Regions from separate parts of the Specibacter sp. NPDC078709 genome, predicted to be linked through region 1. Evidence: riboswitches for the same ligand, from Rfam matches in the RefSeq annotation. Region 1 holds a riboswitch; the other holds the start of a gene.
What was found. Region 1 has a riboswitch for cyclic di-AMP ahead of AB0P14_RS10820 (transglycosylase). Riboswitches for the same ligand answer to the same signal wherever they lie in the genome.
Positions count from the first base shown of each region.

Region 1 (8,029 bases):
ATCCGCTGTACTGCTATCCGCCGATGTTTGCAATGATTGCAATGTGCGGTGATCAGGGCTGTGAGTTAGGCCTGCATTCGACAACCACGCATAAGCCCTCCGGTGGCTCCGGAACGGACAGTTGCTGCGGCTGCAGAATTTACTGAGTGGGTGTTCACACTTGTCAGTGTGCTACGTAACAAAGCGAACTTGCAAGTAACAAAGCCCCAAAGTGTCCAGCATGTGAGATTGTGATCTAATTTGTGATCAAGCTAATATTGTTGCTTTCCTCTCATTTTTGAGGAGAAAGGCAAGATATGCCGAATTAAAAGATTCAAAGAGCTTAAGCAGTGGTGGTTTATTCGGCTATATGTCCATTTTTGATAAAATTGTTTTCTCACTGCCAGCGCACGCCCAGAGTGGGTCCTGCAAGTTACTCAAAGCGTGCAGCTTCCTCCCAGAGTTTCACGCTAAGTAAACGGAAGTTTACAAGCAGGTGTCGGGATGGAGTACGCGCTAGCAGGGGCCACTCGCAGGCATAAAGCGGGCCGCACCTGACCGGCCCGACAGTCGAACGGGTTAACTGGCCGAACGGTGCAGGCCCAGGACGGGCCAATGGGGGCGCAGGCCCCTGATCTGGTCCCGCAGCCTGACGTTGTTGCGCCGATTCATCAGGAACAAAGCGGCTAAGCCGGCAAGAAGAGCAACAACCGCGGCGAGCCCCAAGGACCAGCGCGCCCCAAATTCAGTGGCAATCCAGCCCACCAACGGCGCACCTATGGGCGTCCCGCCCTGCAAGACCACCATGTACACGGCAAGAACTCGTCCCCTCATGGCCGCATCGGTGGACAACTGGATGGTGGTGTTACAGGCATTCATGAACGTGAGTGAGGCCAGCCCCACCGGTACCAGAGCCACTGCGTAGAGGACGTAGCTCGGCATGACTGCGGCCACGCCAACGGTGATCCCGAACCCTAGGGCACCGCCAATGATGTACACCATCCGGGTGTTCTGACGCCGGGCCGCCAACAGCGCAGCTCCCAGCGTGCCAATTGCCATGACCGACCCCAGCAGCCCATACTCCCCCGCCCCCAGGTCAAACACAGTGGTGGCCATAAGCGCGTTAGTGATCTGGAAGTTCATGCCAAAGGTGCCCACCACGAACACCAGCACCATGATCATGAGCAGATCGGGCCGCTGCCGAATGTACACTAGCCCTTCACGAATCTGCCCCTTGGCCCGGGGCACGCGCACCGCCGGGACGAGCTGATCGGCTCGCATCCGCCACAGTGAGACGATCACGGCCGCAAAGCTGGCGGCGTTGATCAGGAAGGCCGGTCCCGTGCCAACCAGCGCGATCACCAGCCCGGCAACACCCGGGCCAGCAAGACGGGCCAGATTGAAGGACGCGCTATTAAGTGCGACGGCGTTGGGGACGTCTTCCTTGCCGACGACTTCCGAGACAAACGCCTGTCTTGACGGAGCATCAAAGGCGCTGGCCACACCCAGTAGGAGCGCCAATGCATACACATGCCACAGATGTACAGAGCCCGTGACCACCAAGATTCCCAACAAAAGCGCACAGATCCCCATGGCCGATTGGGTAACTAGCAACAGCTTTCGCTTGTTGACGCGGTCTCCCAAGAGCCCCGCGTAGGGCCCTAGGAAAATAATGGGCAGAAATTGTAGGCCAGTGGTGATTCCCGCGGCTGTTCCTGAATTGTTGGTCAGAACCGTCAAGACCAGCCAGTCTTGCGCCACTCGCTGCATCCACGTACCGATGTTGGAGACCAGCGCACCGGTCACCCAGAGCCGATAGTTGCGCACCTTGAGCGCTCGGAACATTGAACTCATTAGGCGCTCATCTCCTGCAGGATCAAGGCCGCCTCATGGAGAGTGCTCCGCTCCTGTGGGGTCAGCGCGGCAACTCGCTGCGCCAGCCACGCGGTTCGCAAGGAGCGCGCTTGGCGCAGTGCAGCACTCCCGGCAGCGGTGATGCTGATCAATACTTGGCGCTTGTCCAAGGGATTTTCACTCCGGCTGACAAAATTAACTGCCGCTAAGTCATTGACAATCCGAGTCATGGACGGCGCCTGCACCTGTTCCCGTGCAGCCAACTGCCCCACGGTCCGCGGTCCTTCCCCTAGCCCCGCCAGCACCGAGTAGCGTCCGGGACTCAATTCCCCTGTCGCCGCTTCAGCCCGGAGCCGCCTCGAGGTACGCATCACGGCCACCCGCAGTTCCGCGGCCAAGTGCCCTGGATCTTGGGCGTCAGAATCTTGGACGGGTTGCGGGGAATGTTCAGTCATGGTTGCTCATCTACCTAGTTACAAAAGTTTCGTATCTTCTGCTTCCAATCATAGATCGTTAGCATTGCTAAGTAAATGTCAGCTTGCTCACCCGCCAAAAAGTCGCCTACTACAAAGGTCGTTACCATAATGTGACATATGGTTTCGTTTCGGTTACGCTGGCTAAAGTGCCTTCTGAATCATTACCGGTTCTGGCATCAATGGACGGTTCGCCGAGCTCTGCCGCCGCCCATTCCCACCAGATCCATGGCAGAGACGGGGGACCCAATCTTTACGGGCCTTCCCATAATGGAAGCCCTTGGGGTTAAGCCAGCGCAACGAAAATAGGCAGTGAATACTGCCTCTGGAAGCTGCGCGGCCGGATTCTCTAGTCCGTTCCCGACAGCTCACCTCGCAGGCGTAGAGAGGCACCACACATGTCTGCAGCACCTCAGCGCGGCCGTCGTCGCGCAGAACCAGCAAGCCGGCCCTCACTTCGCGACCTAGCTACTGTCCACAAAGGAACGGCCCGCACGGGAACCCGTGCGGCCACCCCGCGCAGCGTTTCTGCTGTCTCTACCACCGCCAAGTGCATGGCCGCTGTAGCCGTCGTGGGCGCCTTGATGGCTGCCGGATCGGTGGCCTCAAACACCATGAACCCTGTGGCCGATGGTGCGGACACGCGCAGCCTGGTCGCAGCCATTGATCAGGGCGTACCCACTGCTATCTCTGCCCCGTCGGACGCAGCCATTAGCTTCTCCGGGATCACCGTCAGCTCCAAGGCTTCGCCCACAACCACACCTTCCGCGGCTCCGGTCAAGCCCGAAGCCGCTGCGGTCACTCCCGTGGCGAGCCCTGAAGCTGCCCCGCTTGCACGCCCCGCCGCCGTGGATGACCCCGCCGCAGCGAAGGCTTTCGCGGCCAGCCAGCTGGGTTCCCACGGCTGGGGTGCGGACCAGATGAACTGCCTAAACCTGCTCTGGGAGCGCGAATCTAACTGGCGCACCACGGCCGAGAACGCCTCCAGTGGCGCTTACGGGATTGTCCAGTCGCTGCCAGCCAGCAAGATGGAAAGCGTCGGATCCGACTGGGCCACCAACTATGAAACCCAAATCCGTTGGGGCCTGGGCTACATCGAAGGCCGTTACGGATCACCTTGCGGGGCCTGGGGCCACTCCGAATCCGTGGGCTGGTACTAACTACAGCGCGAACGCAGCTCAGCGCGAGCCTAGCACCGCTTAGCACCGCATGAAAGGCGAGTCTATGGCTGATGAAACCGCTGCTCTCCACGAGCTGATTACCGCGCTAGGACTACTGCCGATTCCCGGCGGCACCGTCCACTTGCGCGACGCCCGCTCAGGCATCACCCGGGACGAGGCACTACTCCCCTTCACCCTCGGCAAGACCCAACTGACCCGCGGCATGTGGGATCTGGTGAGCGGGCCGACGTCGAACTTCACTTCCTCATTCCCTTCCTCTACTGCCACTGCTAACCCTGCGGTCCCCATGGCGTCTGCCGCTGACGACGCCGGAACCCCACTTGCGCTCGACCGGCGCCCCGCGCAACCCCTCACCTGGTTTGACGCCGTCGGCTGGTGCAATGCTGCCTCGGAATTGGCTGGCCTGACGCCCGCGTACGCCATCGCCGGCCGCGACGTTTTCTGGGATGTCGACTCAGACGGCTTCCGGCTGCCCACGGAAGCGGAATGGGAGTGGGCTGCGCGCGCCGGTTCGACAGGCCCGCTGTACGGTGAACTGCCCGACATTGCCTGGACGTTTTTGGATAGTCTTGACGGCCCGCAAGACGTTGGCACTAAAGAACCCAACAGCTTCGGACTCTTCGACATGATCGGCAATGTCTGGGAATGGTGCTGGGACTACGCCGACACCGCCCGCTACGGTGACTACAGAAGTTTGCGTGGAGCCGGCTGGGATGATCGCCCGTGGAGCGCCCGGGCGTCGGTCCGCCGAGGCAGCGCCCCGGATGCCGTGCTGGAAGATGTGGGATTCAGAGTGGCTCGCGGTGCGGTGGGTAAACCTGGCACCATGGCCGCTCAAGGCTGGTCCGCTGACGCCGACAGAAACAGGGCCGCCATCACGGGTCCACGGCCCGTTGGCTGGACCCCGCTGCGCCACTGACGGCCTCCCTGCGCCGCCCACAGATCAGCTGCGCCGCCGCATACGAAAAATGCCACAGTTTGACGTTGTTGCCATGGTTCAAACCCTGGCAACAACGTCAAACTGTGGCATTTCCTATCAGTGTGCTTAGTCCACTACGCCGTACAGGCGGTCGCCCGCGTCGCCGAGGCCCGGCACGATGTAGGAGTTCTCGTCGAGACCCTCATCGATAGAGGCCAAAACTACGTGCACGTTGTCGCGTCCGCCGTGGGCAGCTTCGAGCTTGGCGAGGCCTTCCGGTGCTGCGAGCAGGCAGATGCAGGTGATGTCCGCGGCACCGCGGTCAAAGAGGAACTTGAATGCCTCGATCAGGGTGCCGCCGGTGGCGAGCATGGGATCCAGGACGTACACCTGGCGGCCAGTGAGGTCTTCGGGAAGACGCTCGGCGTAGGTGATGGCTTCGAGGGTTTCCTCGTTGCGTGCCATGCCCAGGAAGCCAACCTCGGCGGTGGGCAGCAGGCGGGTCATGCCCTCGAGCATGCCCAGGCCAGCACGCAGAATCGGCACGACCAGGGGTGTCGGCTTGACCAGACCAGTACCAATAGCGTTGGTCACGGGCGTCTCGATGTTGACGGGCTCCACGCGCACTTCACGAGTCGCCTCGTAGGCCAGCAACGTGACCAGTTCTTCAGTCAGCTGACGAAAAACCGGTGACGGCGTGTTCTTGTCTCGAAGAACAGTCAACTTGTGGGCAATAAGCGGATGATCCGCAACGAATACGCGCATAAATAAAAGCTACCATTGAGCCGTGTCCAATTCCCCAGATTTGCCAAGAATCGAGACCACTACCACGGCTTTGCATGCTGCGTGGATGGGTATTGCGCTTACTCAGGCACAGCAGGCCTTGCGCACGGCGGATGTCCCCATCGGCGCTGTCGTCCTCGGACCGGACGGTGAAGTCCTGGGTTTGGGCCGAAATGAGCGTGAGGCGCATGGGGATCCCACCGCTCACGCCGAGGTGGTGGCCATCCGTGAGGCTGCCGCGAAGTTGGGGGAATGGCGGCTCGCTAATTGCACTCTCGTGGTGACATTGGAGCCTTGCACCATGTGTGCCGGGGCCATTGTGCTGGCGCGCATTCCGAAGGTGGTCTTTGGCGCGTGGGATGAGAAGGCCGGAGCAGCTGGGTCAGTATTTGATGTGCTGCGCGAACGCCGACTCAACCATTGGGTGGAAGTGTTCCCCGGTGTGCGCGAGGACGAATGCGCCGCTCTCCTGAAAAATTTCTTCGCCAGCCACCGCCTGTAGGCGCCGGGACCGCACCGTCTGAAGCTACGCCGTCAAGGCGTAATCATGATCGACTGTGACGGCATGACGCACGAGACCCGCTGAATTTCTAGCGCTCCGGAATTGGACGGGGCACCCACGCGGTTGTTCCGTCCAGTGTCATCGCACCAGTCGAGAATATATGGATAGGCCGAGACCACTGCTTGGCCGGGGACGGCAGTTTCGGGGAGCAAAAGATCGGTACGGAACCCGCCGGCGTCGTTCATGGGGGCTTGGAGCTCCAGAATTATGGTTCCCGAGGAATCGAGCACCTCAATGTGTATTTGGGCGCTATCGCCGTACCTCGGATTGCAGGTGGCATCATTGGCTTGAACAGTGAAGCTGCCACCGCGCTGAGCCGAATCGGCACTCAGTGAGAACGGTGGCGGCATGCAGGCCGAGCCCATCGGCGCCGTCCCGAGAGGCCCCGAACAGCCCGTGACGGCCATACCCGTGAACAGCGCGGCCACGGCTGCCATGGAGTACACCTTGGGCATGGTCAAACTCCCCTTCCGAAACCTGCCGCTGCATTGAGGGCATCGATCCTTTTCTGCCTGCTGGCGGGGGAATCCAGGCTGAAGGAACGGAAATCTCCCAAGTCCCCGCGGATGAACTCCTCAACCTCAGCAATCCGTTTTTTGACGGCGGCCGTAGCTTTTTTGAACGTCCAGTGCGCAATGCGTTCCTGGCCGGGATCGTATTGCCACAGCCCAATGATCAGGCCGCGGTCGACGATGGGGTGATCCGGCAGGTCCGCCTGGAGCGCAAGTTTGGCACCCACCAGATGGAGCTCCCGGTCCTCCTCGGAAAAATGGTCGGCAGCGTTGCGACGGAGCAAAAAGAGCGTATCCGAGCCAGCAAGCAGCTGAATTTGTTCTTCATCCGGGGCGGTAAAAGTGGCCGCTTCCGCCACATCGCGGGGCAGCATCCACTGTCCGTCACATTCAACAGCACCCACGGCTGCGAGCGCGGCCTTGGTTTGCGCCACGGTAAAGGCGGTGAACCACTGGCTCTGTTTGAGCGTTGCTCCGCCAGTCCAGCCCAGGTAGCTTTCCATCAGGTGAGCCCGGGCTTGTTCCGGAGTCTCCTTGGCAGCGGGCAATCCCCACGCCGTGTAGGCGTAACGCTGCTGGTCCAGCCGCCCATTGATGGGCACGCGGCGAATGCGACCATCGGCCTGCAGCAGCCCGAGCACCGTGGGCAGTGTTGTGGAGGCGCCCTTCTTCTTACCCTCCTCGCCCAGACTGCGCACGGCATCACCGAGTTGGTCTTTGAGTTGTTTCGGATCCAGCGGGCCCTGCGCCTTGTGGAGCATCTTCAGGGTCTTGTCTGCGAGCGCATTCACCTCGGAACGTTCGACGCCGAGCTTGTCTAAGACTTTTACCGTCGCCTCGGCTGCCCCTTGGCCAAGGGACAGCGCCCAGGCGTAGTCACGCTCCCCCAGCACATAGGTGCAGCCGCGCGCCGTCGGGAGTTCATGGATGTGCAGGGCCGCTACCTCGGCGTCGACCTGCTCACGGCGGATGCCTGCGCGTGCGAAGAGCGTCATATAGGGATTGGCGCCGCCGATCGAGCGGGCCCAGCCTGCTTTGGCGAAGACGTCTGCTGCGTTGCTGCCCGCAAGGGATCCGTCGAGGCCCTGTTTGTGCCAGCTCCAGGCACGCTGCGTTGCACTGTCCATGAGGCCATCTTGCCTTATCGATGCACGATCCATAGGCGGGCGCGGAAGCTCATTTTTGTTGTACGGCTTTGACCCGGTAAGGTTGACGCGTTGGTGACGTGTCCGAGCGGCCGAAGGTGCAACACTCGAAATGTTGTTCAGGTGAGAGCCTGACGTGGGTTCAAATCCCACCGTCACCGCCAATGCGATGTTGCGACATCGCCAACGCAAGCTCTCTCCTTCGGGAGGGAGCTTGCGTCGTTTCGGCGTCAGAATTCGGGGTTAGGGGTGGGTTAGCGGCCAAACAACGGTTTCTATCGCATACTTGAGCCATGGAACAGCAACCAGCCGCCGGGAGCCGCACTCCCCTATTCCTGCTGGGCAGCATCTTGTTGCTCGTCGTCGTGGCCTTTGTGGTGGTGCTGACCCGCGGGCCAGCAACTCCCGCAGACCCCGGGTCACCCGAAGGCGTGGTTCAAAGTTACGTCACCGCGTTGCTTGCCGGGGACAAGGAATCCGCCGCTGGCCTACTCTCCTCCGAAGCAACTAGCGAGTGCCACGCCAACGCATTCCTTGACGCAGGCCTTGACGACGGGAACCTACGCGTCGGACTCGTGGCAACCACTATCAGCGGAACAAATGCCACCGTGAAAGTCACCA
Region 1 covers NZ_JBFBLU010000005.1:83,245-91,273, forward strand. Annotated here, with positions in the region: gene AB0P14_RS10810 (MFS transporter) at 559-1,833, opposite strand; gene AB0P14_RS10815 (MarR family transcriptional regulator) at 1,833-2,288, opposite strand; cyclic di-AMP (ydaO/yuaA leader) riboswitch at 2,505-2,700, shown strand; gene AB0P14_RS10820 (transglycosylase) at 2,705-3,466, shown strand; gene AB0P14_RS10825 (SUMF1/EgtB/PvdO family nonheme iron enzyme) at 3,531-4,406, shown strand; gene upp (uracil phosphoribosyltransferase) at 4,533-5,171, opposite strand; gene tadA (tRNA adenosine(34) deaminase TadA) at 5,194-5,691, shown strand; gene AB0P14_RS10840 (hypothetical protein) at 5,724-6,206, opposite strand; gene AB0P14_RS10845 (crosslink repair DNA glycosylase YcaQ family protein) at 6,209-7,390, opposite strand; tRNA gene AB0P14_RS10850 (tRNA-Ser) at 7,483-7,572, shown strand; gene AB0P14_RS10855 (hypothetical protein) at 7,702-8,029, shown strand, end outside.

Region 2 (8,029 bases), on a different contig from region 1:
GAGGTCAAAGTGCGGGGACGCCGTCGTGCGTCTTCGTTGGCAACTCATGAGCTGTTGTCAGTACCCGGTAGTCGCCGGGAAGCAATTGCCGCAGAGCGTGCAAGTGCCCCAACAAGTAGTGCAGTAGCCCAGTTGCTGCGTGCCGGAGTCGCCAGCGGCGCCGGCCAAAAAATGGGCGTAGCCATGGCGGCCACGGGTCTAGTCCTGGCTGTCACGCTTCCTTCCACGCAGGTTTCCGAAGACCTTCACCTCGATACTGCAGCAGCTGTTTCCGCGGAAACACTGGTCACAGCAGGCGCGCAGATCCCCATCACCTTCGCCACTCCGGAAATCGGCAGTGCCTTGAACCCTGATGGTCAGCTCAAAGAAACCCTCAAGGTCAACGCCTCCAACGTGACGCCCCAGGCTTCCAAAGGGACCCTCTCGGCACCCCTGCTGACATTGGTTGAGAGTTCACCCTTTGGTAACCGCATCAGCCCCATCACCGGCCAGATCGATGAGCGTCACACCGGCCAGGACTACGCCGTCGCAAGCGGCACAGAAGTACTTTCCGCCGCTGGTGGAACCGTTACCTTCTCGGGCTGGCATGACTTCGGTGGTGGCAATCGCGTGGTTATCGACCACGGCAACGGCCTCTCAACCTCGTACAACCACATGAGCGCCAATCTGGTGCAGGTTGGCCAGAAGGTTGAACGCGGAGATGTTGTGGGCCTCAGTGGCTCCACAGGCGCCTCTACCGGCCCCCATCTGCATTTCGAGGTCATCATCGACGACGAAGTTGTCGATCCTAAGGGTTGGCTGTAAGTCCTCCACAGGGCCTCCATAGTTACGACTTAGTCACACGACCGTGACCTGAACGTGACATTGAGAAAAAACTGTTGTACCGTCGTAATCGCGCCAACTTCGAATCAAGTCGGCGCCCATGAGTCGATTGCCTAGCTCTGCCACTACTCATGGTCCGTTCGTATCAATCGTCTGGCAGGGGCGGGGGAACCAATAATCGGGATTCGCAGCGGTTTTGCGAAACCCTAGGGGTGAAGCCGCGAAGCGTTCAGTCACTGGCAGGGAAGAAATTCCTTGGGTGGGACAACGTGGAGCGGCCGGGTGACTCCCATCCGAATCCGACAGCTTACCTCGCAGGCTTTGGGAGAGGAATCCTTCTTGGCTTCAAACACTGCCCTCGGGCGCCACCGCGCCGAGGTTGTTAAGACCAGTCCGATCTCCACCCTCACGAAAGCCGTCAGTTTCAATGTCGGCGGGGTTGGTCGTCAGGCTGCTGTCATCGCAGCAGCTTCAGGGCTTGTACTGACTTCCGGTATCGCCGCAAACGCCGCAACTCCCACAGTGGAGCGCGCTTCGGACGGTGCCACAACGCTGAACCTGAACACGGAACTCGCTTCCGCCATCACGGCAGCTTCCACGGTGAAGATTTCCTTCGCTACACCCACCATCACCTCCACCCCGGCTCCTGTCATTGAAGAGCCGGTAGTTGTAGAGGCGCAGTCCAGTGAAGTTGCAGTTGCAGCTCCGGTTGCTGAAGCAGCACCCGCAGCAGCACCGGCTGCAGCGCCGGCCGTAACGGTCTCAACGCCTGAGCCGGCTGCAACCCAGTCTGTAGCCCCGAGTGGCGTTGGCGCGATCATTGCCAGTGCTGCCTTGGGTCAGCTCGGAATTGGCCAGGACTGCACCGCGCTGGTTCGCAACGCTCTGTCTGCCGCGGGGATTTCCTGGGTTGGCTGGCCCGGTGACTACCTGAACAAGGGCCGTCTAGTTTCTCAGGGCGAAGCACAGCCCGGCGACTTGATCTACTATGCAGACGGCGGCGTGGGTCTGGCCCACATCGCCGTTTACATTGGCAACGGCCAGGCAGTTCACGGCGGTTACCAGGGAACCACTAAGATCGCAGGAGCTTCTATTTATGGAGCTTCCGCTCCCGTCTTCATTGCTGTGGGTCACTAAGTAATACCAGCTTTTGTGCCCAAAGCCCCGTCTTTTGACGGGGCTTTGGCATTTAACGGTGCATCTACTCGCCTGCTTGAGTTCTAGCTCGTTGCACCTTGGCGGGGCGGCCGACCGTCCCCGTCCGGTCCGGATCCCCGGAGCCGCCAACCCCGGACTGGGGCACTATGACTGCACCTTCCGTATCAATGGCGACGTCGCGCCGTACATGCTGTCCAAAAGGTCAGTGGCTTCCCGGGCTGCGGAACCGTCCACTTAGGATCCTTCTGAAGCCTCAACACCTTCCAGCGGCCCGCCCCGGTTGATGCTTGTGGCCAGCGGGATCTCCTTGACGAACAGTAACAAGAGCCCGGCTAACAGCAGCAACGGCACCATGTAGACAAAAATTGGTGTCAGGGCATCGCTATAGGACCCAATCACAATGTGGCGCAACTGTTCCGGAAGCCCCCGAACAATGGCTGGCGTGAGCGAGTTAATGCTGCCGGAACCCTGCGCACCAGAGCTACCCGCAGGAATCCGCTCCGTGAGCAGCGTTGCCAACCGGTGCGCAAAGAGACTGCCCACCACGGCTGATCCCAGCGACGCGCCAATCTGACGGAAGTAGTTGCTGGACGCAGTCGCCATGCCCACCTGGGACGCAGTCGCCATGCCCACCTGGGAGTTCGGGAACTGGTTTTGCACAATCAGCACCAGAATCTGCATCGAGGTGCCCAGCCCGATGCCCATGATGGCCAGGTAGCAGCAGATGATCCAAACGGGCAGGGTAGCGGTCATGGTTGAGAGCAGGACCAGAGCGCTGGCCACAATGAACATCCCCGTGATGGGCAGCCACTTGTACCGTCCGGTTCTGCTGACCAGTTGTCCCGAAGCTATCGAAGTGACCAGCAGCCCCATCATCATGGGAATCATCAAGAAACCTGCCTGCGTGGCATTGGCGCCGGTCACCATCTGCAGGAATGTGGGCATATAGGCCAGTGTTCCAAACATGGCAATCCCGGTGATGAGGCCGGCCGCCGTCGTCAGATTGAAATTGCGGTCCTTGAACAAATGCAAAGACATGATGGGATGATCGGCTTTGCTCTCTACCCAGACAAATAGCACAGCGGCAGCAATAGTGCCGGCACCCATGCCGATGATTTGCACCGAACCCCACGCATATTTTGTTCCTCCCCAGGTGCTCACTAGAACCAAGAGCGTTGATGCGATACCCAACAATGCCATGCCAGCCACATCAACACGGGCCTTAACCTTGGGATGGGCGGGCAGCCGCAGGAAGAACACGGCGGAAACAATGGCCAGCAGGCCCAAGGGGATGTTCATCCATAGGCCCCACCGCCAACCGATACCGTCAGTGAACCAGCCGCCTAGCAGCGGACCAGCCACCGAGGACACCGCAAACACGCCGCCCATGATGCCCATGTACCGTCCGCGATCACGGGCAGGGACCACGTCGGCAATGATGGCCTGGGACAGCAACATCAAACCGCCACCTCCCAACCCCTGAATGCCGCGGCCAATGATCAGCCACGTCATGTCCTGCGCAAAACCACCCACGATTGAACCGAGGATGAAGACGGAGATCGCGCCGATGAACAGGCCTTTGCGTCCTAGGAGATCACCCAGCTTCCCGTAAATGGGGAGCATGATGGTGGAGGCGAGAATGTAAATGGTGATGACCCACAGCATGAGATTGACGCCATGGAGCTCACCAACAATCGTGGGAAGTGCGGTGCTGAAAATGGTCTGGTCCAGCGACGCCAGCAGCATGGTCAGGATCAGCCCTGCGAAAACCAGGAGGATGCTGCGGCGGTCGGACGTTGAGATTTGATCCACAGTGTTAGTAGTTGACGTCATGATGTTTTCCTAGCGGCCGTGTGAGGTGCGGGCGGCTGTGGTTGATGACTCTAATGAATGTACGGCTGAATGTGCGACGGCGTTTCTCAGCTGTTGTTCAGGAGTTCTGGCTTGTGCGGTGGCTCGCCGGGTGAGGAGATGGTGCGGCAGTGGTTGAGTACTGCGCTGCTGACTGTTAGTGGCTGCTCACGGCCAGTGTTCGTTGGCGGTGATGTGCTGGATGAGCTCAGCGGTGGTCTGCATCAAGGACTCACGGTTGGCAGTGAAATTTCCTGCGGCCCATTTTTGCAGGGCAAAACGGAGGGCACCTGAGACGAGGGCGACAACGATGTGTGCCTCGTCCTCAAGATCCGGGGTTTCTGTGGTGCTGCGCCCGTCATGGCGGAACCGCTCCAGTATGTAGCCCACAAAGATCTCTTCCGTCTCGCTGATCTTGGCTTTTTCTCGCTCCAGCAGCCCGGGAGTCTGGTGGATGAGCCGATGCCTGGCTTGAAACAGTTCCAGATCGGTCTCGGCCTCGATAAAGGTTGTTGAGATCAGCCCGAACAACCCACCAAAAACACTGGTCCCGCCACCTTCGATAAAATCTCGGTGCTGCTTTGCGGTCGGCAGCGGCCTCCGTGGGCTGACGTAGGCGCCCTCTTTGTTGCCGAAATAGTTGAAAAACGTTCGTTGGGAGACGGAACTAGCCGTACAGATCATCTCGACGGTGACGTTCTCATGGCCGTGACGAAGGCCAAGCTCAATGGCCGCGCGGCGAATGGACAGCCGTGTGGCGGCCCGCTTTCTATTGCGCAGCGTGTCCCGGGTGTCCTGAGCATGTTGAGCGTTTTGAGCATGTTGAGCGTGTTGAGCGTTGGGGAGCGATTCGTCCTCGGACGACGACTGCGTTGTTTTCACGCTCATGCTGATTCCTGTGAAGGTGTGCACAGTGCCACGTGATTCCGTTGAGCACAGCTTCAATTCTATTTGTAGTTCCTGCAAATTTTTAGTGAGTGCACAATTATTCTCCGGTGAGTGCCACCGCTGGCGCGACCGATACGATGGCCATATGACTGGCGATCAAGACAGACCTCTGCAAGCACTGATTCTCGCCGGTGGGCTCTCGCGCAGACTGGACGGCGTACCCAAAGCGGGGCTCATAATGGAAGGCCAAACACTCTTGGCACGCACCCTTGATGCCGTCGTGGGGTTACTCGCAGGCCGGAACGCCGCTAGGCAGCTGACTTCCGCGCCCACCCCAGCCCAAACGGCGCCCATCCCAGCCCAAACGGATGGTGTAGGGAAAGTGGAAGGCGGCATCGCCGTCGTAGGTCCCGTAGAAAAGATCGCAGGCTGGCTGGAGACGGCCGAACACGCAAGCCAGGCGATGACAGTGCAGGAAGATCCGCCGTATTCCGGTCCTGCGGCCGGGATTGCGGCCGGGATTGAGGCTCTGGCAGCCGATCGCGGACACGTGCTAGTTCTGGCGTGCGATATGCCGTGGGCCGGTGCGGTGGCGCGACTTTTGCTGGATGCATCTGGTGACTGTTCTCCTGGGCAGGGCGTGATGGCGGTGGCTGACGGGAAGAAGCAGCCCTTGGCCGCCGTCTATCCGCTGCGTGAGTTGCGGGCCGCGGCTGACACGGCGCGGGCGGCGCACCGTCTGGAGAATGCCTCGGTTTTCGCGCTGGTTGCTAATGTGAACATGAAGGAACTCGTCGTGCCAGCAGAGCTGACGGCGGACATTGACACTTGGGCGGATGCTCGTGCGCAGGGGATCGCTGCGGGAGCAGCCGGTGCGGAAGGATGACTGTTGGAAAATCATGACGAGTTGTTGCAAGAGTGGACCCAGAAGCTTCTGGAGGCCTTTGAAATTGGCGACCTCGACGTGGACATTCACGCGGTCCTGAATGTTGCTGGTGTCGCTGCGCATTCGATCGTTCGTCCAGCGGCGCCTCTGACTACTTTTGTGGCGGGGCTGGCGGCAGGTTTGGCGGCGGGATCGGGCCAAGCACCTGAACCAGTGGCCATGAAGGCTGCGCTGGGGCTGGCCAAGAAGCTGGCTGCGGCACAGGCTCCAGCTGTAGAGGCCCCGGCTGTGGAAGCGCCTGCCGTGGATGCTGGCGAAAAGTCCCAGGGAAACTAGTACCGGCATGATGGATGACGCGGCCGCCGCTGCCACCGCTGCTACCGAGCCGACCGCTGCAACTGGGGAACCAACTGCTGGCACTGTGCCCGCTGATTCAGCAGGAGGTTCGAGGGCACAGGCCGAGGTTGTCCTACCCGAGGCCGTGCCCGGCAAAGTTTTGCCACATACCTGGCAGGAAGCGCGGGAGGCTGCATGGCATGCGGCAGAACCGCTGGTTGCACATACAGTTCCGCTGAGCATGGCTGTGGGCCGGATACTTGCCGCAGACGTGTTCGCAAGTCTTGCTATGCCGCATTACGCCTCTTCGGCCATGGACGGCTGGGCCATTGCGGGTAGCCCTCCGTGGATTCTGGCAGAGCCTGGCCGGCGGCTGGCACCAGGACAGGCCGTCCCCATTGTCACAGGGGGCCTGATTCCTACTGGTGCTAAAGCTGTGCTGCGCAGCGAAGCGGGCGAACTTGCCAAGGACGACGACGGACTGCCGATCCTAGTACGCGGAGGTGACGCTCGTCCCGGTGAGCCGAAGAATGCGCAGCATATCCGCCCCGCCGGGCAGGAGGCTGCGGAAGGGGAACTGCTGATCGCCGCAGGCGCTACCCTGAACCCGGCCCATGTTTCACTCGCGGCACTCGGTGGCCTCGATGAACTCTCGGTGTTAGGCCGCCCTGCCGTCAAGATTGTCCTGACCGGTGACGAGGTGGTGCCCTCGGGTCTGCCAGAACCCGGATTTGTGCGCGACGCTTTCTCGCCTCAGCTCGGTTCCGTGGTTGAGATGCTCGGTGGGACGGTGGTTGGCTTGCAACGCGCAGCCGACAACCTTGCCTCCATGCTGGACGCCCTGGCCGACGACGAAGACGACCCGGCCGACGTCGTTATTACCACCGGCGCAACGGGACATTCCAGCGCTGACTTCCTCCGTGCCGCCATCGAATCCATGGGTGGCACCTTCCACATTCCGCACATTGCCATGCGCCCGGGCCACCCCACCTTGCTGGCCGAGCTGCCCGACGGACGGTTCATCGTGGGCTTGCCCGGCAACCCGCTGGCCGCCATGGTGGGACTCATGACCTTGGGTGCACCGTTGCTAGCTCGCCTCGGAAGCCTGCCGATGCCGACGCTGAGCGAGGTGCCATGCGGCTCACCCATCAAGGAATATCAGGGACCCACCCGCATCATGCCTTACCGCTTGGTCTACGGGTTGGCTTCACCCGTCGCCCACACCGATTCGGCCATGATGCGAGGACTCGCAGCGGCCGACGGCGTCATGGCAGTTCCGCCGCACGGCGCCAAAATGGGGGAGCTGCTACCCTCCATGATTCTGCCCTGGAAATGAGCACTTCTTCGGCTACGGTGTTCAAGTGTGCCGACGGTCGGGAACTGCACGGCACGGTATTTGACGTGGCCCCTGGGACCCGGCGGCTCGGGACGGTTGTCATTGGCTGCGCCACGGCAGTGAAAGCAAATTACTACCACCGCTACGCCGCATTCCTGGCCACCAACGGTTTCACCGCCGTCACCTTCGACTACCGGGGAATTGGTGAATCCCGCGACGGATCGTTGCGCGGGCAGAAAGTCCGCTGGTACAACTGGGGATCGCTGGATATTGACTCGGTCCTGGCCTGGGCCTTGGAGCATTCGGACGGGCTACCGGTGAATTTCGTGGGACACAGCTTCGGCGGTTTCGGCGTGGGGATGGCCGAACATGCGGCCGGGCTTTCCCGCATCCTGACAGTCGGCGCCCAGCACGCATATTGGCGTGACCTCACGCCGCGGCACCAGATCGGTCACCTCGGACGTGCCGCCGTCATGCTGCCGCTGGTTGCCGTGATGGGCTATTTTCCGGCTAAGAGGCTGCGGCTCATGGAAGACCTGCCCGCCGGTGTTGCCCTGGACTGGGCTCGTTCCCGCAAAGACTTTACTACCGCAGCTACCGGTTCAGAACGTGAATCTCTCCGCGCCCATCAAGCTGCCGTGACGGCGCCGATCCTGGCGCTGGCACCGAACGACGATCCCTATGCCACGATCCCCGCCATGAAGCGGGCCGTTTCCTATACACCCAACAGTGCTTCCAGAGTGATCCACCTG
Region 2 covers NZ_JBFBLU010000001.1:691,133-699,161, reverse strand. Annotated here, with positions in the region: gene AB0P14_RS03040 (M23 family metallopeptidase) at 55-804, shown strand; cyclic di-AMP (ydaO/yuaA leader) riboswitch at 956-1,157, shown strand; gene AB0P14_RS03035 (NlpC/P60 family protein) at 1,162-1,959, shown strand; gene AB0P14_RS03030 (hypothetical protein) at 2,036-2,218, shown strand; gene AB0P14_RS03025 (MDR family MFS transporter) at 2,215-3,813, opposite strand; gene AB0P14_RS03020 (TetR/AcrR family transcriptional regulator) at 4,000-4,719, opposite strand; gene AB0P14_RS03015 (NTP transferase domain-containing protein) at 4,865-5,605, shown strand; gene AB0P14_RS03010 (DUF6457 domain-containing protein) at 5,609-5,941, shown strand; gene AB0P14_RS03005 (molybdopterin molybdotransferase MoeA) at 5,949-7,277, shown strand; gene AB0P14_RS03000 (alpha/beta fold hydrolase) at 7,274-8,029, shown strand, end outside.
Region 2: linked by a shared signal. The riboswitch ahead of AB0P14_RS03035 (NlpC/P60 family protein) and the one ahead of AB0P14_RS10820 (transglycosylase) in region 1 are both predicted to bind cyclic di-AMP.